DNA from 3 places in the Mesorhizobium sp. CNPSo 4670 genome. Region 1 is predicted to be linked to each of the others. Evidence: predicted binding sites of a transcription regulator. Region 1 holds the regulator's gene; each other region holds the start of a gene.
What was found. Region 1 encodes PhoB, which activates phosphate uptake and scavenging genes when phosphate is short. Its sites were predicted from a motif close to TGTCATNNANCTGTCAT; they were not measured.
Positions count from the first base shown of each region.

Region 2: AC0ZT5_RS17325 (alkaline phosphatase D family protein) is a predicted target of PhoB. The motif match lies at 4,025-4,041, and genes of this name have one in related genera.
Region 3: phnC (phosphonate ABC transporter ATP-binding protein) is a predicted target of PhoB. The motif match lies at 2,836-2,852, and genes of this name have one in related genera.

Region 1 is NZ_JBWJFQ010000005.1:93,976-104,235, forward strand. Features, by position in the region: gene AC0ZT5_RS11285 (ATP-binding cassette domain-containing protein) at 1-100, opposite strand, end outside; gene AC0ZT5_RS11290 (sugar ABC transporter permease) at 115-1,446, opposite strand; gene xylF (D-xylose ABC transporter substrate-binding protein) at 1,596-2,636, opposite strand; gene AC0ZT5_RS11300 (ROK family protein) at 2,992-4,239, shown strand; gene phoB (phosphate regulon transcriptional regulator PhoB) at 4,394-5,083, opposite strand; gene phoU (phosphate signaling complex protein PhoU) at 5,103-5,810, opposite strand; gene pstB (phosphate ABC transporter ATP-binding protein PstB) at 5,836-6,642, opposite strand; gene pstA (phosphate ABC transporter permease PstA) at 6,639-7,490, opposite strand; gene pstC (phosphate ABC transporter permease subunit PstC) at 7,494-8,477, opposite strand; gene pstS (phosphate ABC transporter substrate-binding protein PstS) at 8,544-9,599, opposite strand; gene AC0ZT5_RS11335 (PAS domain-containing protein) at 10,113-10,260, opposite strand, start outside.
Region 2 is NZ_JBWJFQ010000009.1:173,665-183,924, reverse strand. Features, by position in the region: gene typA (translational GTPase TypA) at 25-1,854, opposite strand; gene AC0ZT5_RS17330 (hypothetical protein) at 2,052-2,333, shown strand; gene AC0ZT5_RS17325 (alkaline phosphatase D family protein) at 2,379-3,953, opposite strand; gene AC0ZT5_RS17320 (MFS transporter) at 4,106-5,389, opposite strand; gene AC0ZT5_RS17315 (TetR/AcrR family transcriptional regulator) at 5,463-6,080, shown strand; gene AC0ZT5_RS17310 (hypothetical protein) at 6,126-6,719, shown strand; gene ppa (inorganic diphosphatase) at 6,937-7,470, opposite strand; gene AC0ZT5_RS17300 (GNAT family N-acetyltransferase) at 7,583-8,089, opposite strand; gene AC0ZT5_RS17295 (TPM domain-containing protein) at 8,330-8,968, opposite strand; gene AC0ZT5_RS17290 (TPM domain-containing protein) at 8,978-9,862, opposite strand; gene AC0ZT5_RS17285 (TPM domain-containing protein) at 9,867-10,260, opposite strand, start outside.
Region 3 is NZ_JBWJFQ010000010.1:202,301-212,560, reverse strand. Features, by position in the region: gene phnE (phosphonate ABC transporter, permease protein PhnE) at 1-806, opposite strand, end outside; gene phnD (phosphonate ABC transporter substrate-binding protein) at 861-1,769, opposite strand; gene phnC (phosphonate ABC transporter ATP-binding protein) at 1,918-2,766, opposite strand; gene AC0ZT5_RS18645 (DUF1868 domain-containing protein) at 2,900-3,610, opposite strand; gene AC0ZT5_RS18640 (DapH/DapD/GlmU-related protein) at 3,696-4,313, opposite strand; gene phnL (phosphonate C-P lyase system protein PhnL) at 4,310-5,017, opposite strand; gene phnK (phosphonate C-P lyase system protein PhnK) at 5,021-5,797, opposite strand; gene AC0ZT5_RS18625 (alpha-D-ribose 1-methylphosphonate 5-phosphate C-P-lyase PhnJ) at 5,794-6,711, opposite strand; gene AC0ZT5_RS18620 (carbon-phosphorus lyase complex subunit) at 6,968-8,080, opposite strand; gene phnH (phosphonate C-P lyase system protein PhnH) at 8,082-8,693, opposite strand; gene phnG (phosphonate C-P lyase system protein PhnG) at 8,693-9,154, opposite strand; gene phnF (phosphonate metabolism transcriptional regulator PhnF) at 9,277-10,026, shown strand; gene AC0ZT5_RS18600 (zinc-binding alcohol dehydrogenase family protein) at 10,130-10,260, opposite strand, start outside.

The DNA.
Region 1 (10,260 bases):
CGATCGAGGCGTCGTCGACGGCGCGGATGCCGCCAAAGGCGATCGAGATGTTCCTCATGTCGATCAGCGCGGTGGTTGCGGGAGCGGTTTTATCTGACATATCCTTGTCCTCCCCTAAACGCGCTTGCGATAGACGGTATCGAGCCAGACCGCGACGACGAGCACTGCGCCGACGACGATGCTCTGCAGCGGCGAGTCGATGCCGAGCAGCACCATGCCGGACTGCAGCGACTGCATCAGCAGCGCGCCGAGCATGGCGCCGAGCACCGTTCCGGAGCCGCCGGCAAGCGAGGTGCCGCCGATGACGGCGGCGGCGATCACCAGCAGCTCGTCCAACGTGCCCAGCGCATTGGTCGACGCGTTGAGGCGGGCCGACGAGATCGCCGCGCTGATCGCGGCCAGTACGCCCATGATCATGAACACCTTCATGGTCACCCAGCGCGTGTTGATGCCGGCGAGATTGGCGGCCTCCGGATTGCCGCCGATGGCAAAGACATAGCGGCCGAAACGGGTGCGCTTGGTGATGAAGGTCATGACGATGCCGACCGCGACCGCCATCAGCACCGGTATCGCGATGCCATGGGCGATGAACAGCCCGCCTTCGGGAATGGTGATGCCGTTCTGCTGTGCATACTGGCGCACGATGCCGATTGGCCATGGATAGGAATTGGCGATCCAGACGGCCCCAAGGATGGCAGCGCAACTGACCACACCGAGAAAGGTTTCCGCCCACACGGGGCGCAGTGGAAAGTTGAACCGTTTGCGCTGCGACCGGCCGTTGAGCAACGCGAAAGCGACAGCCACGCAAGCAACGATGCCGATGATCCAGCTGGCGGTGGCGCCGATCGAGCCTCGCGGTCCGCCGCCCATCAGCTGGAATGTAGCGTCGAGTGGCGCGACCGTGCGCCCGTTGGTGATCAGCCATGCCATGCCGCGCCAGACCAACAAACCGCCCAGCGTCACGATGAAGGCAGGAACTTCGAGATAGGCGATGATGAAGCCCTGGAAGGCGCCGATCACAAGACCGAGCACCACGCCGACGACCAGTGCGATGATCCAGAGCCAGGGATTTCCAAGCTGGAAGCCGATGACGCGAATGAGGAATTCGGCTTGCGCCACACCCATGATCATACCGATCACGCCTTCGACGGAACCAACCGAAAGGTCGATGTTGCGCATGACGATGACCAGCACCATGCCGGTCGCCATGATCGCGACCGAGGAAGTCTGCACCGACAGGTTCCAGAGATTGCGCGGCGTCAGAAAAAGTCCGCCCGACAGGATATGAATGCCGACCCAGATGACCAGCAACGCACCGACCATGCCAAGCATGCGCGTATCGAGTTCGGTTGCCTTGAGGAAGCGTCCGACGGCGCTCAATTCGGACGCACGCGCCCGGTCTGCGGGCGCATTCGCGGCAGGCGTGTTAGAGGCCGTGTCGGTCATGAAGTCCTCCCACCGGTTTGCCGTCTGGCGCGGATGCCGGAAACACGATGCTATTTGCTTTCCGCGATCATTTGAAGCGGAATGCCCCTTGAGAAACGCCGCGGCCCAGGGGCCGCGGCGCTGAGATCGAACCGGGATCCCGTTCGGTTTTAGTTGCAGGCCGCGACGGTGCCGGCGGCGACGCCTGCACAGACTTCGTCCTTCTTGATCCAGCCGGCGTCGATGACGACGTTGAGATTGTCCTTGGTGATCGCGATCGGGGTCAGGAACAGCGAGTTGGTCTCGTTGCCGCCGGGCGTGGTGAACTTCACGGCGTTCGGGATCTTGTCCAGGGCAGTGCCAGCGGCCAGCTGCGAGGCGATCTCGGCAGCGTTCTTGCCGAGTTCGCGTGCGTCCTTCCACACCGACACGGTCTGTGTGCCGAGTGCAACGCGGTTCAGTGCGGCATGGTCGCCGTCCTGGCCGGACACCGGAACCGATCCTGCCAGCCCTTGCGCCGTGAGAGCGGCGACGACGCCGCCGGCGGTGCCGTCATTGGCTGCCACCACGGCATCGACCTTGTTGTCGTTGGCGGTGAGGAACTGTTCCATGTTCTTCTGGGCATTGGCGGGCAGCCAGCCATCCGTATAGGCTTCGCCGACATTCTTGATCTTGCCGCTATCGATGGCTGCCTTGAGCACTTCCATGGAGCCGGCGAACAGGAAATCGGCATTCGGATCGGCGCCCGAGCCCTTGATGAAGACGTAGTTGCCTTCCGGCTTGACCTTGAACACTTCGCGGGCCTGCATGCGGCCGACTTCCTTGTTGTCGAAGGTCAGGTAGAACACGTTCTTGTTCTCGATCAGCCGGTCATAGCCGACGACCGGAATGCCTTCGTCCAGTGCCTTCTGGACCGCCGGGCCGATGGCCGAGGCATCCTGCGCCAGGACGATCAGCGCGTTGGCGCCTTGCGAAATCAGGCTCTCGACGTCGGTGAGCTGCTTGCCCGGATTGGACTGCGCATCAGCGGAAATGTATTTGTCACCAGCCGCCTCGATGGCCTTCTTCATCGCCGCTTCGTCGGTCTTCCAGCGCTCTTCCTGGAAGTTGGACCACGAAACGCCGATGACCTTGTCCTTCGCCTGCGCGACCGACACCAGCGTCAGCGACATGGCGACACCCGCCAGGATGGCGGCTGTGAATTTTTTCATAATATCCTCCCTGCGCCGCGTATGGCGCGACCAAACTGACCCGTAGGCCGGCACAGAGGCTCTATTTTTTCGAGCCTCGAAAAAATAGTGATCCAACGCCCGAACGCTGTCAACATCGATTCTGATGGATTTTGACGTCTCTCCAAGTTTTTTTCGAGCTCCGGAATAAATAATGACATGATGGTGGGGTTCTGCCAGAATTTGGCTTGGCGCATGTCGCCCCAAAAGTGCGCAGTGGTTTTGGGGCAACGACACGCGCAGAAACAAGTGCCTGAAGCGCGTCGCGTTTTCAGGCTTCGCTGATGGCCTTCGGGAGGCACGAAAGGCTGCAGCGACCGGGAGGATGTGAAAAAGCATGTCGGTCGGAATCCGCCACGACGATCTGCGCCGCCGCAACCGGGCGATGGTGATTGCGGCCGTGCGCCGCGCCGGACAGCCGTCCCGCACCGAGATCGCCGCGACCACGGGCCTCAGCCATTCGACCATATCGGCGATCTCCTCCGACCTCATCGGCGAAGGCATCCTGACTGAGAGCAAGCCGAGCGAGGCCGGCTCGCTCAAACGCGGCCGGCCGCAGGTCGGCCTCGGCCTCAATCCGGAAGCGGCGGCGGTGATGACCGTGGTGTTGTCGCTGAACTTCCTCTCGGTCGCCGTCATCGACTATGCCGGCCAGGTGATCGCCGAGGAACAGCGCCGGCTGGACACGCTGACCATGTCGCGCGACGCGCTGGTCGGTGAATGCGTTGCCATCGTACGCCGTCGTCTCGAAGACCCCGACCTCGACGTCCGCAGTGTCGCCCGCATCGCGCTGGCGATCCAGGGCATCACCGACACGCGTGCCCGCGCCATGCTGTGGTCACCGATCACGCCGCACACCGATATCGCCTTCGCCGACATACTCGAGGACGAGTTCGGCATCCCCGCCACCATGGAGAACGACTGCAATATGATGGCGATCGCGTTGCGCTGGCGCGACCCTGATCGCTACCGCGACGACTTCATCGCCATCCTGTTGTCGCACGGCATCGGCATGGGCCTGGTGTTGAAGGGCGAGTTGTTCACTGGCACTCATTCCTCAGGCGGCGAGTTCGGCCATATGATCCATCGGCCGCACGGCGCGCTGTGCCGCTGTGGTCGGCGGGGCTGCGTCGAGGCCTATGCCGGCAACTATGCCATCTGGCGGAACGCAAGGCAGATGAGCGAGGACGCGGAACCGGTGGCCGATGTCAGTGACGCCGACATGCGCGCCCTGGCGAGCGCGGCCCGCGAAAGGGATGGACCCGAGCGCGAGGCCTATCGCAAGGCCGGCGAGGCACTCGGCTACGGTCTCGGCAGCCTGTTCGCGCTGATCGATCCGGCGCCCGTCGCCATGGTCGGTGTCAGCGCCGCCGCCTTCGACCTGATCGAGCCGGCATTGCGCGAGGCGATTGCGCAGACCGCCGGCGGCCAGCATTCGCAATCGATTTCCTTCGACACCGAACCGAACGAACTGCCACTGATCCGCGAAGGCTGCGCGACGCGGGCGCTGACCTTCGTAGACCAGGAGATTTTCGCGCCCGGCACGCAGGCGAGATCCGGCCTCGGCGGCAAGAACGTTGCGTGAATAACGCGTCGGGATGTGTTGAGATTCAGGTTAGGCCGAGTCGAGAATGGCGGGTTCCGAGAACCGGAACGGAGCGGACATTTGGATCCGTGAGTACCGGAAGCGCTGGAAACTGCCGTTCGCAGGCAGGCATCACCTGAATATCAGCATATCCCTAATCTTCCCGGATTGCGTAGCCCGCCCCACGAATGGTGCGGATGACATCGGGCATGCGGCCATTGTTGACCGCCTTGCGCAGCCGGCCGACATGCACGTCGACCGTGCGTTCGTCGATGTAGATCGTCTCGCCCCAGACATTGTCGAGCAGCTGGCTGCGCGAGAACACACGGCCGGGATGGCGCATCATGAATTCGAGCAGGCGGAATTCGGTCGGTCCGAGCCGAATCTCGCTCTTCTTGCGATAGACCCTGTGCGATTCACGATCGAGCACGATGTCGCCGACCTTGAGCACGCTGGACAGCACTTCCGGCTTGGCGCGGCGCAGCAGCGCCTTGACCCTGGCCATGAACTCCGGCGTCGAGAACGGCTTGACCAGATAATCGTCGGCGCCGGTCGAGAGGCCGCGCACACGATCGCTTTCCTCGCCACGCGCGGTCAGCATGATGATCGGCAGCCGCTCGGTCTCGGGACGCATCCTTAGCCGGCGGCAGAGTTCGATTCCGGAAACCGCCGGCACCATCCAGTCCAGCACCAGAAGGTCGGGGACGTTCTCCTGCAGCCGGATCTCGGCCTCGTCGCCGCGCGTCACCACCTCGACCTGGTAGCCCTCGGACTCCAGATTGTAGCGGAGCAGCACACCCAGCGGCTCCTCATCCTCCACCACCATGATTCGTGGCGCGATCATCGACTGGTCACCCCTGCCGTCATGCCGCCGGCGCGGACATTGCCGTCTCGTCCTGCTTCGGACGATTGGCGGGCAGCTGCGTACCGGTCAAAACATAATACGCATTTTCCGCGATGTTGGTGACGTGATCGCCGATGCGTTCGAGGTTCTTGGCGCAGAACAACAGATGCGTGCAGGCGGTGATGTTGCGCGGGTCTTCCATCATGTAGGTCAGGAGTTCGCGGAACACGGAGGTGTATTTGACGTCGATGCGCTCGTCGTCGGCGCGCAGCTTCGCCAAAGCCGCCGCGTCGCGCGCCGTATATTCCTCGATGACGCCCTGCACCTGGATCAGCACCAGCTGCGCCATTGCGTCGATGGAGTGCGACAGGTCGCGTGGGGTGACGCTGAGGCCGACGGTGCCGACGCGCTTGGCGATGTTCTTGGCAAGGTCGCCGATACGCTCGAGGTCGCCGGCCATGCGGATCGAACCGACGACATGGCGCAGATCGTCGGCCATCGGCTGACGCTTGGCGATCAGTGTGATGGCGCGGTCGTCGAGTTCACGCTGGCGCGCATCCATGATCGCATCGTCGGAGACGACGCGCTGCGCCAGGGCGTTGTCGGAATTCAACAGCGCCTTGGTGGCGCCGCCGACCATCGAGCCGGCGAGGTCGCCCATGTCGCGGATCAGCCTGCTGATCTGTCCGAGATCCTCGTCGAAAGAAGCCACTGTGTGTTCGCCCATGATCTTAGTCCTCGTATGCCTGAGCTCAGCCGAAGCGGCCGGTGATGTAGTCCTGCGTGCGCTTCTCGCGGGGCGACGTGAAGATCTTCTCGGTGCGGTCGAACTCGACCAGTTCGCCCAGATACATGAAGGCCGTCTGCTTCGACACGCGCGCCGCCTGCTGCATGTTGTGGGTGACGATGACGATCGTGTAGTCGGCTTGCAACTCGTCGATCAGCTCTTCGATCTTGGCGGTCGACAGCGGGTCAAGCGCCGAGGCCGGCTCGTCGAGCAGGATGACTTCCGGCTTCACCGCCACGGTGCGGGCGATGCAGAGTCGCTGCTGCTGGCCGCCTGAGAGGCTGAGGCCGCTGGCGTTGAGCTTGTCCTTGACTTCGGTCCACAGTGCGGCGCGCTTCAGCGCCTGCTCGACACGGCCGTCCATCTCGGACTTGCTGATCTTCTCGTAGAGCCTGACGCCGAAGGCGATGTTTTCATAGATCGACATCGGGAACGGCGTCGGTTTCTGGAACACCATGCCGATCTTGGTCCGCAGCAGGTTGAGGTCCTGCGAGCGGTCGAGAACGTTCTGCCCGTCGAGCAGCACCTGGCCCTCGGCCGTCTGCTTGGGATAGAGCTCGTAGATGCGATTGAAGACGCGCAGCAGCGTCGACTTCCCGCAGCCCGAAGGTCCGATGAAGGCGGTGACGCTGCGCTCGGGCAGCGACAGCGTGATGTCCTTCAGCGCCTTGCTCTGGCCGTAGTAGAAGTTGAGGTTCTTGACCTCGATCTTGGCCTTGCCGGCAATTGCCTCGGCGGCGATCGTCATGTCTGGAGACAACATCTGGCTCATTTGTCCTCTCTGCGTCCGGTCAGGCTGCGAGCAAAGATGCTGAGCGCGAGAACCGTCAATGTGATGATGAGTGCACCGGTCCAGGCCAGTTGCTGCCATTCCTCGTAAGGGCTGAGAGCGAACTGGAAGATGGTCACTGGCAGGCTGGCCATCGGCGCGTTGAGATTGCTCGACCAGAACTGGTTGTTGAGCGCTGTAAAGAGCAGCGGCGCCGTCTCGCCGGAGATACGGGCGATCGACAGCAATATGCCGGTGACGATGCCTGAAAGGGCGGCGCGGTAAGCGACCGACTTGATGACCACCCAGCGCGGCGCGCCGATCGCGGTGCCGGCCTCGCGCAACGCGTTCGGCACCAGGTTGAGCATGTCCTCGGTGGTGCGAACGACGACCGGGATGACCAGGATGGCAAGCGCGACAGCGCCGGCGATCGCCGAGAAATGCCCCATCGGCCGGACCATCAGTTCGTAGACGAAAAGGCCGATGATGATCGACGGCGCCGACAAAAGGATGTCATTGATGAAGCGCACCACGGTGGTGAGCTTCGAAAAGCGTCCGTATTCGGCCATGTAGGTGCCGGCCAGCACGCCGATCGGTGTACCGACGACGACGCCGATAATGGTCATCACGATGCTGCCGTAGATGGCGTTGAGCAGGCCGCCGGCATCGCCGGGCGGCGGCGTCATTTCGGTGAACACCGCAAGATTGACGCCGGACAGGCCCTTGTAGAGCAGCGCGCCGAGGATGAGCGCCAGCCAGGCAAGTCCGATGCCCGCGGCGGCGACGCACAGCGTCATCATCACGGAATTCTTCCTCTTGCGGCTCTGATGAAGCGATGTGGCTGTCGACATCGGTCAGGCTCCCGTGCGGGCGTCAATGCGCATCAGCATGTAGCGTGCGATGGCGAGGATCAGGAAGGTGATGACGAACAGGATCAGGCCGAGCGCTACCAGCGAAGAGGTGTAGAGATCGCCGACGGCTTCGGTGAATTCGTTGGCGATGGTCGCGGAGATCGTCGTTGCCGGCGCGAACAGCGAGGTGCTGATGCGGTGCGCGTTGCCGATGACGAAGGTCACCGCCATGGTTTCGCCGAGCGCGCGGCCAAGGCCGAGCATGACGCCGCCCATGATGCCGATCCTTGTATAGGGAATGACCACGCGGCGGGTCACTTCCCAGGTCGTGCAGCCGATGCCGTAGGCGGACTCTTTCAGCACCGGCGGCACCGTGTCGAAGACGTCCTTGGTGATCGAGGTGATGAAAGGCAGCACCATGATGGCAAGGATCAGCGACGACGTCAAAAGGCCGATGCCGTAGGGCGGACCGGCAAACAGGCTGTTGAGGCCGGGAATGCCATGGAACGCGCTGATGATGAAGGGCTGCACGGTCGTCTGCAGGAAGGGCGCCAGCACGAACAGGCCCCAGATGCCGTAGATGATCGAAGGGATGCCGGCGAGCAGCTCAACCGCCATGCCGATCGGGCGCCGCAGCGGGCGCGGGCAAAGCTCGGTGAGGAAGATGGCGATGCCGATACCGAGCGGCACGGCAATCAGGATGGCGATGGCGGACGTGATGATGGTGCCGTAGATCGGCGCCAGCGCGCCGAATTTCTCCGTCACCGGGTTCCAGCTTTCGCTGGTCAGGAAGGAGAAGCCGAAGGTCGACAGGGCTTGCCAGGAGCCGGCAAACAGCGAGATCGCAACACCGCCGAGCAAGGCCAGCACCAGTATGGCTGCGGCACGGGTCATTCCGTGGAAGATCGCGTCGGTCAGCGCGAAACGTCTGACAGTCGCGTCGCGCGAACCTCGAATGGCTGGCAAGGCTTCCTGGACAGCACTCATGTGAAGCTCGGCTCTTTGAGTTGAGGGAAAAGGAGCGCCGCGGCGCGGCGCTCCTTCAAAGGGATGTTACTCGCCGACGTAGACGGGCTTGCCGTCAGCCTGGATGTCGGCCTTCCACGAAGCCTTGATCAGGTCGACGACGCTGTCGGGGATCGAGACGTAGTCGAGACCCTTGGCGGTTTCCTTGCCGTCCTTGTAGGCCCAGGCAAAGAACTTCAGCGCTTCGCCGGTCGCGGCGGCGTCATCGGGGGTCTTGTGGATCAGCACCCAGGTCGAAGCAGCGATCGGCCAGGTGGCATCGCCAGGTTCGTTGGTGATGATGACGTTGAAGTTCTTCGCGCCCTTGAAGTCGGCATTCGAAGCAGCCGAGCCGAAGGATTCGAGCGACGGCTCGACGACCTTGCCAGCGGCATTCAACATCTTGGAGTACGACAGGTTGTTCTGCTTGGCATAGGCATACTCGACGTAGCCGATGCCGCCGTCGGTCTGCTTGACGGTGTTGGCAACGCCCTCGCTGCCCTTGGCGCCGACGCCGGTCGGCCATTCGACCGCGGTGTCCGAACCAACCTTGTCCTTCCAGTCGGGCGACAGCTTGACCAGATAGTCGGTGAAGTTGAAGGTCGTGCCCGAACCGTCCGAACGGTGGACGACGGCGATCGCCGTCGACGGCAGGGTCAGGGTCGGGTTGAGCGCCTTGATCGCGGCGTCGTCCCAGGTCGTGATGGCGCCGAGGTAGATCTGCGCGATCGTCTTGCCGTCAAGGATGAGTTCGCCCGGCTTGACGCCCGTCAGGTTGACGATCGGCACGATGCCGCCCATCACCATCGGGAACTGCACGAGGCCGTTCTTTTCCAGATCGGCATCGGACATCGGCTTGTCGGTGGCGCCGAAGGTCACGGTCTTGGCGATGACCTGCTTGATGCCGCCGCCCGAACCGATCGACTGGTAGTTGAGGCCGACGCCGGTGTCTTTCTTGTAGGTGTCGGCCCACTTGGCGAACACCGGGTAGATGAACGTCGAGCCGGCGCCGGAAAGGTCCGCGGCCATGGCTGCAGAAAGGGTGACGGTAGACGCTGTGGCCATTGCAATCGCAACGACCGCTGAGCGGATGAAATGTCTCATGTGGCCTGCTCCTGTTCGGAAGATGGTCTCTCGGCGCCATCCTCTCGGCGCCCGCTGAGGCCAATAGCCTTCGATTATAACAGTCGCATGACAGTTTCATGTCACCCCGGTAACGCGTCATCGGGGCGGGGAAAATGCCGGCCGGCCGGCGCTTGCGGCGGAAACCGGCTTTGTGCCCGGAATCAGGTACTTGCGCCGTTTCACACCGAGAGTGACCTGCCGTTTCGCGATCAACGCCTCGGCAAAGAAAATCCGGACGGGAACGCGTTGCTCTCGGCCAGATGTCGTGGCCGGGCCATCGCCGAAAACAGGTCCGTTGGGGTAGGTTGACGCTGTCTCATGCCGGCGGTCGCTGCTCCCGCCCGTAACTGGAAGAGCGGAATTCGAATGTGGCTATTGTCTCGGCTGGGCGTCGCCTTGGATATGGTGCGATCGCGCCATAGTCTTGCCTCAGCGAGGGGTCGCGAATCTCCGCCGGGCTCCCCCGGGCAAGCCGGGTGCGACGCCGGCCTTTTACCCGGCGTTGCGCTGAGCCTGGCGACTGGCGCCGACCCAGCGCTCGACTTTCTCGAGCAGGGCCCTTGGGCTGATCGGCTTGGGCAGGTAATCGTCCATGCCGGCCTCCAGGCAGCGTTCGCGATCGCCCTTCAGCGCATGCGCG
Region 2 (10,260 bases), on a different contig from region 1:
AACTCTGAGAAAAAGAAAGTGAGATTACGCCGCGCCGACTGCCTTGGCCGACTTCTCGAAGCGTTTGCGCTCGTTCGGGTCGAGATAGAGCTTGCGCAGGCGGATGGTCTTCGGCGTCACCTCGACCAGCTCGTCGTCCTGGATCCAGGCCAGCGCGCGTTCCAGCGTCATGCGGATCGGCGGCGTCAGCTTCACCGCCTCGTCCTTGCCGGCGGCGCGGATGTTGGTGAGCTTCTTGCCCTTCAGCACGTTCACTTCGAGGTCGTTGTCGCGGCTATGGATGCCGATGATCATGCCCTGATAGACCTTGACGCCAGGATCGATGACCATCGGGCCGCGGTCTTCCAGGTTCCACATGGCATAGGCCACCGCCTCGCCCTGCTCGTTGGAGATCAGCACGCCGTTGGTGCGGCCCGGCAATTCGCCCTTGTAGGGCTCGTAGGCGTGGAACAGCCGGTTCATGACGGCGGTGCCGCGCGTGTCGGTCAGCAGTTCCGACTGGTAGCCGATCAGGCCGCGCGTCGGCGCGTGGAAGACGATGCGCTGGCGGTTGCCGCCGGAAGGGCGCAACTCGACCATCTCGGCCTTGCGCTCCGACATCTTCTGCACGACGATGCCTGCATGCTCCTCGTCGACGTCGATGACGACTTCCTCGACCGGCTCCAGCAATTCGCCGTTCTCGCCCTTCTGCATGACGACGCGCGGCCGCGACACGGCGATTTCAAAGCCTTCGCGGCGCATCGTCTCGATCAGCACGGCCAGCTGCAATTCGCCGCGGCCGGAGACGAAGAACGAATCCTTGTCCGGCGATTCCTCGATCTTCAGCGCGACATTGCCTTCGGCCTCGCGCAGCAGGCGGTCACGGATGACGCGGCTGGTCACTTTGTCGCCTTCGGTGCCGGCAAGCGGGCTGTCGTTGACGAGGAAGGACATGGTCACGGTCGGCGGATCGATCGGCTGCGCATGCAGCGGCTCGGTCACCGACGGGTCGCAGAACGTGTCGGCGACGGTGCCCTTCGACAGGCCGGCGATGGCGACGATATCACCCGCCTGGGCTTCCTCGATCGGCTGGCGCTCGAGGCCGCGGAAGGCGAGGATCTTGGAAATACGGCCGGTTTCGACCAGCGTGCCGTCATGGTGCAGCACCTTGACCGGCTGGTTGGACTTCAGCGTGCCGCTCTCGATGCGGCCGGTGATGATGCGGCCAAGGAACGGATTGGCTTCCAGGATGGTGCCGATCATGCGGAACGGGCCGGGATGAACGGTCGGCGCCGGTACATGCTTGATGACGAGATCGAACAGCGGCGCCAGGCCCTGGTCCTTGGGGCCTTCCGGATTTTCCGAAACCCAGCCATCGCGGCCTGAACCGTAGAGGATCGGGAAGTCGAGCTGCTCGTCGGTGGCGTCGAGCGCCGCGAACAGGTCGAACACCTCGTTGACCACCTCGACATGGCGGGCGTCCGGACGGTCGATCTTGTTGATGACGACGATCGGCTTCAGGCCGACCTTGAGCGCCTTGCCGACGACGAACTTGGTCTGCGGCATCGGCCCCTCGGCGGCGTCGACCAGCACGATGGCCGAATCCACCATCGACAGGATACGCTCGACTTCGCCGCCGAAATCGGCGTGGCCGGGCGTGTCGACGATGTTGATGCGGGTGTCCTTCCAGTCGACCGAGGTCGCCTTGGCCAGGATGGTGATGCCGCGTTCCTTTTCGAGGTCGTTGGAATCCATGGCGCGCTCGGCGACGCGCTGATTGTCGCGGAAGGAGCCGGATTGCCGGAGCAATTGGTCGACGAGGGTGGTTTTTCCATGGTCGACGTGCGCGATGATCGCGATATTACGGATTTTCATGTTCTGGTCTCGGAAGCGTTGCAGGCAGCAGGCCAAAAGGCGCTGCCTCTTTCGGTTGCGCGGCTCATACAGGGTTTTTCGCAGTTGCGAAAGAGGACGCGCGATACCAAATACTCATCAAATCTTAAGCATCTGCGTGTGAGATGATTTTGTTAACCAAGGCGGGAACCTTTCGAGGCCCGGGCAGTTCGAACGTCATGACCGATAAACTCAACCGATTTTGGCCGCTCATCGCGTCTATTGCCTTTGCCGTCCTGCTGGCGGCCAACGCCGCGCAGTCGGCTGCGACGCAGAAGGAAGCCCGGCCGGCCTTGCCAACCGTTGCGCCATCCGCCGAGCAGGTCTTCGCCGACGCGCCCGACGGCGTCGACCCGATGGTGACCGGCCCGGTCAGCGCCGCCTTCAAGCAAAGGCAGGACGCCGCCAACTGCGACACCGCCGTCTGGCCGAAAATCCCGATGGTCTGCTATCCCGACTGACGACCGCCGGCAGCGGTCGTCATCCCAGAGATGACGAAGGTCGGCTTACGCCGACCGCACCGGGTCGAGCGTGACCTTGTAGAGTTCGTTGTCGTCGCGATCCATCAGCCGCACCGTCATCTGCTCGCTGGCGCCATTGATATCGACCAGCCCGAAGAATTGCAGGCCGGCTGACGGCGGCAGGTTCTGGCCTTGCTCGGCGGTTGGCGCCTTGATGAATTTCAGCTCCGGACCAAAAGTCATGTCGAAAGCGTTCGGGCCGAACGTGCCGGCATGGATCGGGCCCGAGACGAATTCCCAGAACGGATTGAAATCCTGGAACTGCGCCTTGTCGGGATTGTAGTAGTGCGCGGCGGTGTAGTGCACGTCGGCGGTCAGCCAGACGGTGTTGCTGATGCCGGCGTTCTTGATGAAGCGCAACAGGTCGGCAATCTCGAGCTCGCGTCCCTTGGCCGGGCCGTTGTCGCCGTTGCTGACCGCTTCGGCACCCGCCTTCTTGGCGGCATCGTCCCAGACGACGAGGCCGAGCGGCATGTCGGCGGCGATGATTTTCCAGGTTGCCTTCGAATTTGCCAGTTCGCGCTTCAGCCATTTCGTCTGTTGTTCGCCGAGCATGCGCGATTGCGGCGTCATCTCATCCTGCATGTCCGGGCCGTTGGGGCCGCGATAGGAACGCATGTCGAGGAAGAACACGTCGAGCAGCGGCCCATAGGCAATCTTGCGATAGACGCGGCCCGGTTCGGACGGTTCGTAGCGGATCGTCGTCATTTCATGGAACGCACGCGCCGCGCGTGCCGCCAGCACATGGATCGATTTCTCGGTGTACCGGTTGTCGGCGCTGAGATCCTTCGAATCCGACCAGTTGTTCAGCACTTCGTGGTCGTCCCACTGGTAGAACGTCGGGCAGATAGCGCTGAGGCCCAGCACGTTCTTGTCCATCATGTTGTATTTCCACTGGTCCCGGTATTCGTCCAGCGTCTCGGCGACCTTGCGCTTGCCGTCGATCAGCACGACGTTCTTCCACTTGCCGCCCCCGGGCAGGTCAACCTCGTCCTTCATGGCGCCGTCGGCATAGATGGTGTCGCCCGAATGCAGGAAGAAGTCGGGGGTGTGCTTGCCGATCGTGGCGTAAGTCTTCATGCCGGTCTCGTCGATACCCCAGCCCTGGCCGGCGGTGTCGCCCGACCAGGCGAACTTGATGTCGCGCCTGGAAGCGGGCGCGGTGCGGAAGCGGCCGGTGATCGGCTCGGAAACCGCATTGATGTCGGCGAGATCGGCGGCCGTCATGCGATAGAAGATGTCCTGGTCGGAAGCGAGGTCGGTGAGCAGACGCTTGACCGTATAGTCGCTGGCCGGCGAGGTATCGAGCGGCGCCAGGCGGACGGCATCAGTGAAACTTTCGGTCGACGACACTTCGAACATGACGCGCGACGGCCGATCCGTGCGCGTCCACACCATGCCGCTGATGGCGTCGACATCGCCTGACTGCACGCCATGGGTGAAGGCCGGGCGCTGGCTGGCGCGTGAATAGTATGGCATTGCCAGGCCTGATACGCCGACCAGGCCAGCGGCGCTGGCCGAGGTGACGAAAGCACGGCGGGTCATCGAGAGCTTGTTCATGGCTGTCTCCTGGATGGCTTGAACGGTGCCACCAAGGTCCAGCCTTAATGTTTCAGGCGCATCTCGAAACCATGAAGGTTTGATAACAACCAACAGGCAGGGCACGTTCTCCCTTCTCCTCATAGGGAAGGGAGAGCCGCACCCAGCCACCCTTACGCCGCTTGCGGTTCCGGATCGAAGGCCGGTCGGCTGGTGTTGATCAACAGCGAGATACAGGCGGCGGCGATTGCCGTCATGCCGGCGATCATGAAGGCCAGCTCGTAATTGCCCTGCAGTTCGCGCATCGTACCCCCAAAGGCTGCGGCGGCAGCTGCGCCGATCTGATGTCCGGCGACGATCCAGCCGAACACGATCGGGCCGCTGCGGTCGCCGAATGCCTCGTTGGCGAGCCTCAGCGTCGGCGGCACAGTGGCGATCCAGTCTAGGCCGTAAAGCACCGCGAAGATGATCAGGCTGGTCGCCGAGAAGCCGGAATAGGGCAGGTAGATCAGCGACAGGCCACGGATCCCGTAGTAGACGCCGAGCAGCTTGCGCGGGTCGAAACGGTCGGTGAGCCAGCCCGACAGCGTCGTGCCGATCAGGTCGAAAATGCCCATCATCGACAGCAGGCCGGCGGCCTGCACCTCGCCGATGCCCATGTCGCCGCAGAAGGCGATCAGATGCGTGCCGACCAGCCCGTTGGTGGTGAAACCGCAGACGAAGAAGGTGGCGAACAGATACCAGAAGACGCGCGTGCCGGCGGCGCGGCGCAGCGTCGAGAACGTGTGTGCGAGGAAATTGCCCTGCGAAGCCGGTGACACCGGCGGCACATCGTCGGCCGCAGCACCATAGCGCACCATGCCGATCGAAGCCGGCCGTTCCGGCACCAGCAGCCAGACCAGCGGCACCAGAGCAGCGGTGGCGATCGAAACGGCGATGACAACCGGCTGCCAGCCGCCCGACTGTGCTAGCGAGGCGATCAGCGGCAGGAACACCAGCATGCCTGAGGCACTGGAGGCCGACATCAGCCCCATGACAAGGCCGCGATTGGTCTTGAACCAGCGGTTGACGATGGTGGCCCCGAGCACGCTGGCGACAGCGCCGGAACCAATGCCCGAGAACACGCCCCAGGTGATGAACAGATGCCAGGGCTTGGTCATCAAGAGGCTGAGCGCGGTCGAGCCCGACATCACCACCAGCGAGGCAAGCAACGTGCGGCGCAGCCCGATCCGCTCCATCAGGGCGGCGGCGAACGGCCCGGTCAGGCCGTAGAGCAGGATGCCGACACCGGCGGCCAGCGAAACGACGTCGCGGCGCCAGCCGAAACTGTTCTCCAGCGGCAGCATCATGACGGCGGGCGCCGAGCGCAGGCCGGCCGCGACCAGCAGGCAGAGGAAGATGACGCCAACCACGACGAAAGCGTAGCGCTGGCCAAACGGACGGGATTGAGCTATCATGTTACTGACCGGTACGTTGCTGATAGGAGGATGTATACGTACCGATCGGTAACATTGTCAATCGAGTTCCATGATGCCAACGGACAAAAATATTGAACTGACCATCAGCGACGGTCATGCATCGGCGCCACCGAAGGCTGCCAAGAAGATCCTCGACGTGGCCTACGAGTTGTTCTACCGGCGCGGCATCAGGGCGATCGGCGTCGACGAGATCGTCAAGCGCGCCGGCGTCACCAAGCCCAGCCTCTATCGCAGCTTTCCCTCCAAGGATGAGCTGGCGGCCTCCTATCTCAGGCAGTACGACCAGGAATACTGGGAGCGTTTCGATGAGGCGGTCGCCGCCCATCCCGGCGATCCGCGTGCGCAGATCAAGGCTTTCCTGACCCGCATCGGCAACCGCACGCAGGTGGCGGACTATCGCGGCTGCGGCATGACAAATGCCGCGGTCGAGTACCCCGAACACAGCCATCCGGCCCGCGTAGTCAGCGAGGCCAACAAGCAGGAATTGCGCCGCCGCCTGCGCGCCATGGCGGTTGCAATGGGTGCGCAGGATCCCGATACGCTGGGCGACGGCCTGCTGCTGCTGATCGAAGGCGCCTATATCAGCGGCCAGCTGTTCGGGCTCGGCGGCCCGGCGCAATCGGTCGCCCGCAACGCCGATCTTCTGATTGAAGCGAGCTTGAAGAAATAGTGTTTGACGCTACGCTGCGATGGCTTGCAACGGAGTTTGTCGGCCATGCGCGCTCTTCTGATCCCGTTCGTCTTGGCCGGTTTCTGCCAGGCTGCGCAGGCCAGCGACATCTCAAGCGCCTATACCGATCTCGACTGGAAGAAGGACTGCGTGACCTACGCGCAGGCCGAAGAAGGCGACGGCGACTGGGCCGATCTCGCCTGTTCGGGCTATCGCGGCTACCCCGTTCTGATCGCCTATGACGACGCGCGCGAATCGCTGTTTTATGGCTTTCCGCCCGGCAGCGACATGACATCGGTCTGGGAGAGTTTCTCCGGCTTCAATTCGTCCGGCGCCAGGATCGAGTGGCGCATCGAAACCACGGGCGACAAGGCTGTGCCCTTTGCCGCGATCCACCGCCGCTCGATCAGCAACCCGGACGACGAAAACAAGCCGACCGAGGTGCTGCTCGTCGCCAAGGTCGGCCAGATGGACGCCCGCGATGGCTGCACGGTCGGCCTGGTGCTGGCCACCGGCAATCCCGTCGCCAACGATCAGGCGCGCAAACTGGCTGACGACAAAGCGCGGACGTTCGCTTGCGGCAAGGATCGGCACACCGTCATCGGCAACGTGCCGGCTTTTGGCCGCGTCGACAACTAAGCTCGTCGGAGATTGGCCGCAGCGCCCGTAACGTCGTCACCCACGGGCGGAGCAAGGAGCGTAGCGACGCAGCGCAGACCCGATCCATGCCGCGAAATCACAACGCCGCAGCGGTGCAGAATTCTGTTCCGCCGCGTCAGCGACAGGTATCACGGCATGGATCCCAGGGTCTGCGCGTCGCTTCGCTCCCGCTCCGCCCTGGGATGACGAAGCTGAGCTACTTGCTTGCCTTGGCCCGCGCGATTGCCTCGAGGATCATCTTCTTGGCGTATTTGGAATCGTGCCAGCCTTCGATCTTGACCCATTTGCCCGGCTCGAGATCCTTGTAGTGCTCGAAGAAGTGCTGCACCTGCTGGCGCGTGATGTCGGGCAGCTGCGTGTATTCGGTGACGTTCTCGTAGCGAAGCGTCAGCTTGGGTGACGGCACGGCGATGATCTTTTCGTCCTGGCCGGCATTGTCTTCCATGATCAGCACGCCGATCGGCCTGACATTGATGACGCAGCCCGGCACCAAGGCACGGGTGTTGCAGACCAGCACGTCGATCGGATCGCCGTCGCCCGACAGCGTGTGCGGCACGAAGCCGTAATTGCCGGGGTAGCGCATCGAGGTGTGCAGGAAGCGGTCGACGAACAGCGTGCCGGCCTCCTTGTCCATCTCGTACTTGATCGGCTCGCCGCCGATCGGCACCTCGATGATGACGTTGACGTCCTCAGGCGGATTCTTTCCGCTGGCTATGGCTTCAATGCGCATGGCTTTGTCCCTCTTATCGATGAAAGATCGATAGCGGGCGCGGCGCGGCGGCGCAATGCGGCGAATGGTGCTGGGTAGGGCCAGGTGGACAAAGCAGCCGAAAGGCCGGGCGTCATTCCCAGACGAAAGCGACCTTCTTCAGCGCCTTCTGCTCGAAGATTTCGACACCCTCGGCAACGTCACGGCCGCCGGCGCCGGCGTAGAAGGTGAGCGCGTTCTGGTTGTCTTCCAGCGCCCACACCACCATGCCCTTCAGCCCGTGATCGGCCAGACGCGCCCTGGCTGCCGCGAACAAACGGCTGCCTAGCCCGATGCCCTGATATTCGGGGCGCAGGTACAGTTCGTAGATTTCGCCTTGCTGCCTGAGTTCCCGGGCCCGGTTCTTGCCGATCGTGGCATAGCCGGCGATCTCGCCGCCGATTTCGACGACCAGCACGGTGGCGGCGCGGCGGATGGCATTCGCCCACCAATCGGCGCCGCGGCGGTTGATCATCGATGTCAGCGTGCGGTGTGGAATGATGCCGGAATAGGCGCCGCGCCAGGCCTGCAGGTGCACCTCGGCGATGGCGCCTGCGTCGCTCGGTTCGGCCTTCCTTATGTCGATCGTCAGCGTATTCATGATTTCTTAACCATAAACCCGCATTGCCCGATTGCAAGAGTCGGCGCGACCCGCCGACCACTTTCTCACAGACGATCATCGCGTCGGAGACATCGGCGAGAGCCTGTCTGAAAACGCGCTCAGCCGAGATGGATGGCGTGGTTTTCGAGAACCGAAGCCGCGGACTTTCAGGTCCGTGAGCATCGGAAGCGCAGAAAACCGCGCCAGGCGTCAGGCTGAGTAGCGTTTGCAGGCAGGCTCTCAGATCTCGACAAGATGGTCGTCGAGTTCGTTGGTGTCGCCTGATGTGACCGGGAAATGCTCGGCCAGCACCGCGCCCACCGTTTCGATCGCCTTGACGAAGCCATCGGCAAGCCGGTCGTCGCCGGCATGCGCGGTCAAGTCGCGCACCACGCCATCCCAGACATGCTGGCCGACTTTGGCATCGATGCCCGAATCGGCGACCACCTCGGCGTAGCGTTCGGCGATCGAGACGAACACCAGTACGCCGGTGCGCGCCGCGGTGCGGTGGACGTTGCGGGCGAGGAATTGCTTGATCGCATTGGCGTGCGCCGCCTGATAACGCATCCGCCTTGGTACCAGATGGATGCGCAGGCCGGGCAGCGCCCACAACAAGGCCAGCACGCAGGCCAGCGCCAGCAGCTGGGCGATGACGAAATGCGGCAGCCGGATCGACAGCCACCAGGCCTCCAGCCCATAACCAACGGCAAGGCTGACGATCAGCATGCCTGCCGTCGCCATGAAGGCGGCCGGGAAGAAATAGCCGTCGCTGGCATGCGCCATGACGCAATAGATCTCGCCATCGGTCCGGGCTTCGGCGGCACGGATCGCGGCGGCGATGCGCTCATGATCTTCCGGGCTGATCGGTCGTGTCGCCATGATCTTGTCTCACCAGCTTCCTGAAGAACCGCCACCACCGGATGAGCCACCGCCACCCGAAAACCCGCCGCCGCCGCTCGAGCCGGACGACCACCCACCACCACCGGAACTTCCCGACGACCAGCCGCTGCCCGACGACGAACCCGTTGTCCAGCTGCTGCCCGAGGATCCGCTCGGTCCGCGGCCGTAACGAAACGTCATGCCCAGCCATTTGTACACGCCCGGCGACAGCTTTGTGCCGAACATCGGCGGCAGGAACGCCATCGCCAACCCGCCGAAGAACATTGTGCCCCACAGGATCAGGAACACCGAGACGATGGGGTCGATAGGCATGCTGTTATGGGCGGGATTGCGCTGACCGCGCGCCTCCAGCTCCTCCGGATTGCCTTCCAGCACCATAACCATGTCGTCGGCGGCCTTGCTGATGCCGCCGGAGAAGTCGCCGGCGCGGAAAGCCGGCACCATGTCGTTTTCGATGATCAGCTTGGTGTGCAGGTCGGTCAGTGTGCCTTCCAGCCCATAGCCGACCTCGATGCGCATCTTGTGGTCGTTCTTGGCGACCAGCAAAAGCACGCCATTGTTCTCGCCGGCCTGGCCGAGCTTCCAGAAGCGGAACAGCCGGTTGGCGTAGGGCTCGATCTCCTCGCCGTCGAGACTGTTGGTGGTGGCGACGACGATCTGGTCGGAGCCTTTTGTCTCGAAATCGGCGAGTTTCTGCGTCAGCGCCGCCTTGGTGGCGGGGTCGATAATGCCGGCATTGTCGACGACACGGTCCGTCAGCGCCGGCAGCTGGGCGGCAAAGGCCGTGAACCCGAAGAGCAGCGCTGTCGCAGCCATCAGGACAGCCACGGCGAAACGGCAGGGTCTCGACAGGCTGACGGTGCGTGTTGTCATGCCATCACCAGCTTCCCGAGGAGCCGCCGCCGCCGGACGAACCGCCGCCGCCGGAAAAGCCGCCGCCGCCACCGCCCGAAGACCAACCGCCGCCAGAGCTTCCCGACGACCAGCCGCCACCAGACGACCGCCGGTGTGGCTCGAAGGTCATGCCGAGCCAGCGGTAGCGGCCGGGACCAAGCTTCTGGCCGAAGATCGGCGGCAGGACGGAGACCGCGATGCTGCCGAAGAAGATGATCGCCCAGATGCTGATGAAGACGGCGAAGAACAGGTCGTCGGAATTGAATGGCGCCTGCTGGTTGCGCTCGCCACGCGCCACCAGCTCCTCCGGATTGCCTTCCAGCACCATAACCATGTCGTCGACGGCCTTGCTGATGCCGCCGGAGAAGTCGCCGGCG
Region 3 (10,260 bases), on a different contig from region 1:
TCGCCGATGCCCCCACCGCCGACGGCGCCGATGATGGTCGAGGCGCGCACATTGATCTCGACGCGGAGCAGCGTGTAGGACATGAAGTTGGGCAGCACCTGCGGCAGGTCGGCAAAGCGCACCCGCTCGAACCAGTTGGCGCCGACCGCCCTCAGGCCTTCCTCGGCGCGCATGTCGATGTTCTCGTTGATCTCATAGAACAGCTTGCCGAGCGCGCCGATCGAATGCAGGCCGATGGCGATGATGGCGGCGATCGGACCGGTCGAGACGATGGCGGCGAAGAGGCCGGCAATGACGATCTCCGGAAAGGCGCGCAGCAGCTCCATGAAGCGCTTGACGACGAGCCTCAGCACCGGATGCGGCGTCAGATTGCGCGCGGCGATGAAGGAAAACGGCACGGCGAAGATGAAGCCGATAAAGGTCGAGACCAGGGCCACGTTCACCGTGGTCAGCATGAGCTCGAAATATTCAGGGATATAAAAACCGCCCCAGACATAGACGCGGCCGAGCGGAAAGTTGAATTCCTGGGTGCCGGTGTCATGCGGCGAGTCAATGTCGAACAGCGCCCGCCAGACGTCGTTCCAATCCTTGGGGATCAGCCAGCTCAGGAAATCCAGAATGTGCGGCAGCCGGTCGAAGAAGTGCCCGGCATTGGCTTCGTCGGCGAACCACATGCTCGCAAACATCGCGGCAAGCAGCAAACCGACGCCGAGCACCGTATAGAGCCGGCGCAGCGATATCTGGCGTCGCCAGGCATCGGCCATCTGATGGGTGGCGCGGGAAGGGGCTGTCACGGAAAGGGTCATGATCGGACAAACAGAAAGGGCGGTGCTTTCAACACCGCCCTTCTGATTTCGCCGTTAGCCGCCGATGGCTGCCTTACGGGCTTCGACGATGACGTTGTAGAAGTCCGCCTTCACCGGAACGTAGCCGGTGAAATCGCCGCCTTCGACGCCCTCGAAGCAAGCCTTGTCCTTAGCCGGAAGGGCTGTGAAGAACGCGGTCAGCTTGGCGGTCATCTCGTCGCCGAGCGCCGTGCGCACGACCAGCGGGCCGTTCGGGATCAGGCCCGAGCGCCAGACTTCGACGAAGTCGTTGGGGTCGACGGCGCCCTTGGCGACTTCCTTGTGGAAGGTGCCGGAGGTGTAGCCGTTCTTGAAATCGCCGATGCCCGAGGAATCGTCCACCGCGACGTCGACCTTGCCGTCACGCACGGCCAGGACGTTGTTCTCGTGGCCGCCATTGAACTGCGTCGAAGCGAAGAAGGTCTCGTTCGAAGCGCCGGTGTCCTTCGGAATCTGGGTCAGTGGGATCAGATAGCCGGAGGTCGAATCCGGGTCGGCGTAGCCGAGCTTCTTGCCCTTGGCCGACTTGATGTCGGTGATGCCGGAAGACTTCAGCGCCAGGCCGATCGAATAATAGCCGGTGGCGCCGTCGGTCTGCTGGGTGGTGAGGATCGGGGTGACCGCCTTCGGGTCCTTGAGAGCGACGCTGGCATAGCCGGAAGCGCCGAGTTCGGCGAAGTCGAGGGTGCCGCCGAGCAGGCCCTGGATGACGCCGTCATAGTCGGCGGCGGGGAACAGCGAGACCTTCTCGAAGCCGAATTCGGCCTTCAGATGGTCGGCCAGGCACTGGTAGTTGCGCAGCCGGTCGGTTTCGTTCTCGCCGCCAAGGATGCCGACGCGGAATTCCTTCATATCGGCGGCGTGGGCCATGCTGGTCGCCATGGCGAGCACCGAAACGGCGCTAAATACCATCTTCCTGAACATTGGATATCTCTCCTGTGGGTTCCGGCCCCGCGCCGGTAGCGTTGGTAATTCTGACAGGTGCCCTTGACGCGGGCTGGCGATCCAGGTCGCTCTTTCTTGACCCATGATCTTTCCCGAAAACCGGTTTCCACTTTTCGGGATCATGGACTCAATATCCCGGGAATGCGGGCTCGAGCGGTCCGGCGGATGCGGTGATCTTTTGCTTGTAGGCGATGCTGGTCGAGGTGATGGCCTCGGAGATTTCGCCGCCATTGCTGTCGGCGCCATAAACGAGACGGACGGCCTCGCGGTTGAGCTCTTCCGGCGGACCGTCGAAGACGACCTTGCCGGCGGCCATGCCGATGATGCGGTTGCAGTAGGCGCGGGCAGTGTCCAGCGTGTGCAGATTGGTGACGACGGTGATGCCTTCGCGCAGATTGATGTCCTGCAGCGAATCCATCACCACCTTGGCGTTGAGCGGGTCGAGCGAAGCGATCGGCTCGTCGGCGAGGATCACCTTGGGCTGCTGCATCATGGCGCGGGCAATGGCGACGCGCTGTTGCTGGCCGCCCGACAACGTGCCGGCAGGCTGCATCGCGGTGCGGGCGATGTCGAGCCGCTCGAGTGCGGCGACCGCCTCGGCGCACTCGGCGCGGGAAAACATACCGAGCAGGTTCGACATGGTCGAACGGTGGTTCAGCTTGCCGAGCAGCACATTGGTCAGCACGTCGAGGCGCGGCACCAGGTTGAACTGCTGGAAGATCATGGCGCAGTCGCGCTGCCAGCGCCGGAGTGGCGAACCGCGCAGCTGGGAGACCTCGGCGCCGTCAAAAAAAATCGATCCCTGGCTGGGATCGATGAGACGGTTGATCATGCGAAGAAGGGTTGATTTGCCAGCACCCGAACGGCCGATAATGCCAATCATCTGACCCTGCGGGATCGAGATGTTGATATCGCTGACGGCGGTGTTCTTGCCAAATCGTCGGGTGACGCCGCGGATTTCGAGCGTGGCTGACATGGTCGTTTCCAGTCCAGTCGCGTTGAAGGTCTGTTAAGGACTTCGCTAGCGCAGCGCCATGAACCTGCGGTGTCGGATTGATGTCAGTTTTGTTACTGCCCACAGGCGCGACGTCGGCGCCTGCGGGTGTCGATCAGCCGAGCACCTGCAACTCCTCGAAATGCTCCATGTCCCTGAAGCTGCAGAAGGCCGGCGCCTTGATCTCGATCACCGGAGCCTGCCGCGTAAAAAGCGCGAGAGAGTCATCGAACAGTTGCTGCCATGCGGCCGCCCTGTCATCCGCAAGACGCTGGATCTGATAGGCGAAGGTGATGTGGAAGACGTAGCTGTCATGGTCGGGATGCCGGTAGCCGAACGGCACCGCCAAGGCATCGCGCCAGGCGGCCATGATGCGCACGTCCTCGTCGGTCGCACCGGCAACGGTGAGGCCGGTCGGTACAATTTCGACCACCTTGATGTTGAACGGGCCGAAGCCCTTGAAACCCTTCAGCCGCTCCAGGTAGAGGCGGGTCATCGCGTCGATGCTGGTGTCGAGCGGCACGTCATGCGGCCAGTAGGGCAACCGGCGGCGATATTCGATGATGCCCTGGAACAGCGTCATGTGCAGGCTGGAGACGGGGGTGAAGGCCAGCCGGTCGGCATCGGGCATCGCCAGCATCCGGTCGCGCACCGCAAGCACCACGGCCTCGGAGGGCGAACCGCTGACGAGATGGCTGACGACCGTGTTGCCGGGCTCGATCAGGAAATTGCCCGACATGTCGTAGCGCGTGCCGAGATGAACGGGTGGCTTCGGATTGGAGCCGGCAAAGAATCCGGCGAGCGAGGGTCTGACAGAAACAAGCATTGCGATCTCCAGGGCAGATGGCGTCCTGCCCCGGCGATGTGTCAGGGATATGAAACAGGCTCACCCATGACAATGATGTGATGGCCTATCCGCCATATTTTTCCAGAAAGGCTTCGGCTGACAGTTCCCGGAAATCATCCAGTGCTGTCCGCAGCTTGGCATGGTCCCAGTCCCACCAGGCGAGCGCCTGGTAGCGTTCGGCGGTGCGGCGGTCGAAACGCTCGCGGATCGGTCTGGCCGGCACGCCACCGACGATGGTGTAGGGCGCAACATCCTTCGACACGACGGCCCCGGCACCGACCGCGGCGCCATCGCCGACGGTGACGCCGGGCAGGATGGTCGAGCCGTGGCCGAGCCAGGTGTCGTGGCCGATGGTAACCCGCTTGGCGCGGCGCTGGGCGAAGAACTCGCTCTCGTGCTCGGCGTCGTCCCAATAATCCGAGGCGCGGTAGGTGAAATGGTGCAGCGTCGGCCGCCATGTCGGGTGGTTGGTGGCGTTGATGCGCACGCTGGCTGCAATGTTGGAAAACTTGCCGATCGTCGCGCACCAGACGGCGCAGTCCTGCATCATGTAGGAATAGTCGCCGAGGATGCTCTCGGAAACGCGGCTTCGGTCGGCGATCTCGGTCCAGCGGCCAAGCGTCGAGTTCTGTACGTCCGCCGTCGGGTGGACCAGCGGCGTCTCCGACAGTTTTTTCGTCATGCGGCGATTTTTCCGGGCGCGAATGCGGTGACGTCGATAATGCGGTCGGCGACCGCCTCACGCACGTCGTGGTCGTGGAAGATGCCGAGCAGGGCGACGCCCGCGGCTTTCTTGGTGGCGATGAGTTCGATCACCACGTCGCGGTTCCTGGCATCGAGCGAGGCGGTCGGTTCGTCGAGGAGCAGGATAGGGTGCTCGGTGATGAAGCCGCGCGCGATGTTGACGCGCTGTTGCTCGCCGCCGGAGAAGGTTGCCGGCGGCAACGCCCAGAGTTTTTCCGGCAGGTTGAGCTGCGCCAGCAAGGCGCGTGCCTTGCCGCGCGCGTTCTCGCGGTCCTCGCCGCGCTCGACCAGCGGTTCGGCGACGACGTCCAGCGCGGAGACGCGCGGCACGGTGCGCAGGAACTGGCTGACATAGCCGATCGTTTGCCGGCGTATGGCAAGCACGGTGCGCGGACTGGCGGTGGCGAGATCGATCAGCCCGTCATCGTGCTTGACGATGATCTGGCCCTCGTCGACGGCGTAGTTGCCGTAGAGCATCTTCAGGATCGAGCTCTTGCCGGCACCGGACGGGCCGCCGAGCACCGTGCATTCACCAGCCCTGATCGAGAACGAGACACCGGCAACGACAGGCAATTTGATGCCGTCGCGCAGATGCATGGTGAAGCTCTTGGCGACGTCGGAGACAACGAGGGGCGTCGGCATGGGTTACACCTGAAGTATCGAGGAAACGAGAAGCTGGGTGTAGGGTGCGCGCGGGTCATCGAGTACGCGGTCGGTGAGACCGCTTTCGACGACGCGGCCATCCTTCATCACCATCATGCGCTGCGACAGAAGACGCGCCACGGCGAGGTCGTGGGTGACGACGATTGCGGCGAGACCAAGGTCGGTGACCAGGCCGCGCAGCAGGTCGAGCAGGCGTGCCTGCACCGAGACGTCGAGGCCGCCCGTCGGCTCATCCATGAACACCAGCCGCGGCCCGGTGACGAGGTTGCGGGCGATCTGCAGGCGCTGGCGCATGCCGCCGGAAAAGGCGCGCGGCTCGTCGTCGATGCGGTCCTCGTCGATCTCGACGCGCGACAACCAGTCGACGGCTGTAGTGCGGATCTTGCCATAGTGGCGGTCGCCGACCGCCATCAGCCGCTCGCCGACATTGGCGCCGGCCGACACGGTCATGCGCAGGCCGTCGGCGGGGTTCTGATGGACAAAACCCCAGTCGGTGCGCATCAGGAAGCGGCGCTCGGCCTCGCTCATCCGGTAGAGTTCACGGAACTGGCCGTCGCGCATGCGGTAGCTGGCGGTGCCGGAGCTCGGAAGCAGCCGTGTCGACAGGCAGTTGAGCAGCGTCGTCTTGCCGGAGCCGGACTCGCCGACCACCGCCAGAACTTCGCCGGGCCACAGGTCGAAGGAGACGTTGTCGCAGCCGACGCGCGAGCCGTAGAATTTGGACAGCGCCGAGACGCGCAGCAGCGGTTCGTCGGTCATTGCGCCGGCTCCATGTTTCCTGGGGCAGGATGGGTTTCTGGAGCAAGATGGGTTTCCGGGGCGAGATGGCCGCGATGGCCCTCTTCACGCCGCTTCTCGCAGTGATCGGTGTCGGAGCAGACGAACATGTGGCCGCCATGGTCGTCGAGGATGACTTCGTCGAGATAGACATTCTCGGCCGCGCACAGCGCACAAGGCTGGTCGAAGGTCTGCACCTCGAACGGATGGTCCTCGAAGTCGAGGCTGACCACTTCGGTGAAGGGCGGCACGGCATAGATGCGCTTTTCGCGGCCAGCGCCAAACAGCTGCAAGGCCGGCGAGCGGTGCATCTTGGGATTGTCGAATTTTGGCGTCGGCGACGGGTCCATCACATAGCGACCCTCGACTTTGACCGGATAGGCGTAGGTGGTGGCGATGCGGCCGTGCCTGGCGATGTCCTCGTAGAGCTTCACATGCATCAGGCCGTATTCCTCCAGCGCATGCATTTTCCGCGTTTCGGTCTCGCGCGGCTCGAGGAAGCGCAAGGGTTCGGGAATCGGCACCTGGTAGACCAGCACCTGGCCTGCCGTCAGCGGATGCTCGGGGATGCGGTGGCGGGTCTGGATGATGGTGGCGCTCGCGGTATCTGTCGTCACCGCGACGTTGGCGACCTTCTTGAAGAAGGCGCGGATCGAGACCGCGTTGGTGGTGTCGTCGGCGCCCTGGTCGATGACTTTCAGGACATCGTCGGGACCGATGATCGAGGCGGTGACCTGGACCCCACCGGTGCCCCAGCCATAGGGCATCGGCATCTCGCGCGAAGCGAACGGCACCTGATAGCCGGGGATGGCGATGCCCTTGAGGATCGCTCGGCGGATCATCCGCTTGGTCTGTTCGTCGAGGTAGGCAAAGTTGTAGGTGGCGATGTCGGTCATGGCGATCAGACCTGAATTGTTCTATTGAATTGACTTCCAGGACACGGGAAACGGGACGAACCCTGATGACCTCTGCCGGATGGACGCATTTGGGAATTCTGCTGCTGGTATTTGTTGGCGCCGTCTTCTTTTTCCTTCGACGCATGGTTCTGCCCGCACCGAAGGAAGGTGCGACAGGCGAGACCGTTGCCGGTAGCAGTGGCTACGGCGGAGACTATGGTGGCGGCCATTCCCACGATGGCGGGAGCAGCTAAGGTCATTCCGCGGCCTCCCTCTTGTCGTCCGCCTTCACCGGGTTTTCGCGGGCGTCATATTCGGCGCGCATGCGGCGCACGAGGTCGAGTTCGGCCTGGAAGTCGACATAGTGCGGGAGCTTCAGGTGCTCGACGAAGCCGGTCGCCTGGACATTGTCGGAATGCGAGATGACGAACTCCTCGTCCTGCGCGGCGGCGACGACATCTTCGCCGAGTTCCGAAGCGCGCAATGCCCGATCGCAGAGCGCCATCGCCATCGCCTTGCGTTCGCTCTGGCCGAAGACCAGGCCGTAGCCGCGGGTGAATTGCGGCGGCGCCTTGGCCGAGCCCTTGAACTGGTTGACCATCTGGCATTCGGTGACCCGCACCGTGCCGAGCGGCACGGCGAACGGGAGTTCGGGAACATCCAGTTCCAGCTCGACCTCGCCGATGCGGATCTCGCCGACGAAGGGATGGTTACGGGCATAGCCGCGCTGCGTGGAATAGCCGAGCGCCAGCAAGAAGCCCTCATCGCCGCGTGACAGCGCCTGCAGGCGGATATCGCGCGCCATCGGGAATTCCAGCGGCTCGCGGGTGATGTCGCCGGGGACATGGTCCTGCAGCATCTCGCCATCCGGCTCGATCAGGCCCTCGCGAGCAAGGATCGCAGAAACGCGGGGCATGGCTTGCGCTTCGGTCTCGCGCTGCAGCGGCTTGGCGACATCGCCGCCGCCGGCAAGCTCGGGGTCGAGTAGCCGGTGCGTGTAGTCGAAGGTCGGGCCGAGCAACTGGCCGCCGGGCAGGTCCTTGTAGGTCGCCGAAACGCGCCGCTCGACCAGCATGGTGGCGGTGTCGATCGCCTTGGAATAGCCGAAGCGCGGCAACGTGGTGCGGTAGGCGCGCACCAGGAAGATCGCCTCGATCAGGTCGCCGCGCGCCTGGACGATGGCGAGCGCCGCCAGCTCGCGGTCGTAGAGCGAGCCTTCGCTCATCACCCGGTCGACGCCAAGCGCCAACTGTTCGACGATCTGGTCGAGCCGAAGGGCGGGCACCGAACGGTCGCCGCGCCGGCGGTCGGCGAGCAGGCTGTGGGCGTTGGCAATGGCCGCCTCGCCACCTTTTACCGCGACATACATCTCAGGCCCCCATCGTCTTGATGCGCGTTGTGCGCGGCAGACAGGCGACGCCATCCAATGTGGCGAGGATGATGTCGACGCCACGCGGAAAGCGCTTGATATTCTGCTTCCACTGCTCGACGAAATGACGCGGCATCTGCGCCGGCGCGATCGTGGCACTGGTTTCGATGCCGGGGCCTTCGAGCAGCAGCGGGGCGCCGGAAACGAGATCACTGACTTGCAGGATCAGCGTGGTGGAGCGGTCGGGATAATCCTGGGTACCTTGCGAAAAACCGTCGAGCGCCATCATCTCGGCCGGCGTGGCGATCAAAGCGAAATGCGCATCGGCCGGCGTGTTGGCCAAAGGCGCACCGGTGTGGAAACCAAGCCAGGATTTGATCGCGGTAGAGGCCTGCAAAGCCGGGTCGAGCCAGAGCGGGGTGTCGTTGTCGCAAAGCGCCAGGGCTACGGCGCCGGCGGTCGCTGAAAGCGGAACCGGCGGGCGGGCGAAGGCGGGCAGGGGTTGCACGCTGCCCGGCCGCGCCATCGCGTCCATGACGGCGCGAAACACGGTCTGGGCGTTAAAGACCGGATCGGCAAAACCGCCCTCGATCGATTGCGCTGCGATGTCCATCAGTCTTCTCCGCGAACCATGGTGAAGAAATCCACCTTCGTTGCCGCCGTCTCGGCGCGGCGCCGTTCATGCGCGGTGGCCAGAGCCGATCGCAGAGGCGCAATAAGCACGGTCTCGACCTCGGCGCGACGCGCCGGGTCCTGCCACAGCGCGTCGGCGATGGCCGCCAGCCTCGCCTTCTGCTTGTCACGGCCAAGCGCATAGCAATGGCCGACCTGTCCGGTCGGGAGCCTGACTGTGGCGCGGGTAACGGTTGTCTCACCGACATTGAAGGGGGAGCCGCCACCGCCGATGCGGCCGCGCACGGTGACCAGGCCGGTTTCCGGTCCGCGCAGCAGCTCAGCTTCCGAGGGCAGTCCGGACGCGTTCCAGAGCCGGACGACGTCATCGCCGCTGGATTGTGCCAGTGTTGCCATGGCGGCCTTGCGCTCGGCTTGGTTGCGGGCTTCCTGTCCTCGCATGAGCAATAATCCTCTTGTCTAAATTTGTCTACTGATATAGACAATTATACAAATTATACCTATTATCTAGCGCGAGTCCATGACGGGTGGATGACAAGCAATGGGAGGCTGGGACAATTAAAATGGTCGGGCAGCTGGCAGCGGACAGCATTGAGCGGCGGAGTGGTGTCTCGCTGTGGCGGCAGATCGCCGACAAGATCCTGCATGCGATCGCCATCGGCGATTTCGCCGAGAATGCAGCGCTGCCGCCGGAGGTTGCGCTGGCCGAGCGCTATGGCGTCAACCGTCACACGGTGCGCAGTGCCATAGCAGCCCTTGTGCAGGAAGGGGTGCTGCGGGCCGAACAGGGACGCGGCACCTTCGTGCTGTCGCGCAAGCGGCTGTCCTATCCGATCGGCGCGCGAACACGGTTTTCGGCAGGCCTGCAAGGGCAGGCGTCGGAACGGCATATTGTCCTGCTTGCCTCGTCGGTGGAGCCGGCCAGCCGGCGCGTCGCCGAGGGGCTGGGCCTAGCCAGGGGGACAAACGTGATCCGGCTGGAAACACGCGGCGAAGCCGATGGCCGCCCGGTGTCGCGTGCTGCCGGCTGGTTCGAGGCGAGGCGCTTTGCCGGCATTGATGCCGCCATGGCGGAGACCGGCTCGATCACCGCATCGCTGGCGCGTTTCGGCATAGATGATTATCTCAGGCAATCGACCATGCTGTCGGCGCGCCATGCCGATGCCGCCGACCTTGCCGACCTCGACCTGCAGCCCGGCGCAATCGTGCTGGTCACGGTCGCCGTCAACGTCACGCCCGACGGCCAGCCGATCCAGTTTTCCGAGTCTCGGTTCCCGGCCGAGCGGGTCGAACTCAAATTGTCGGCGTTGTGAGCCGACACCGCCGGTTGCCTAGATTGTCGAACGCAGTTCCCTAGGGAAGGCGCTAAGCGCTTTTCCTGGGAAAAACCGCTTCACACTTTTACTGGAATTGCACTCATCGGACTTCTATCACAGCCTTGATCAGACCGGATTTCTCGTGTGCCCAGCGCGCGAGATCATGTGGCGTGCCGGCCAGCGTGGTGCGGTGGGTGACGAGCTTGGCCAATGGCACGGCGCCGTTGCGGA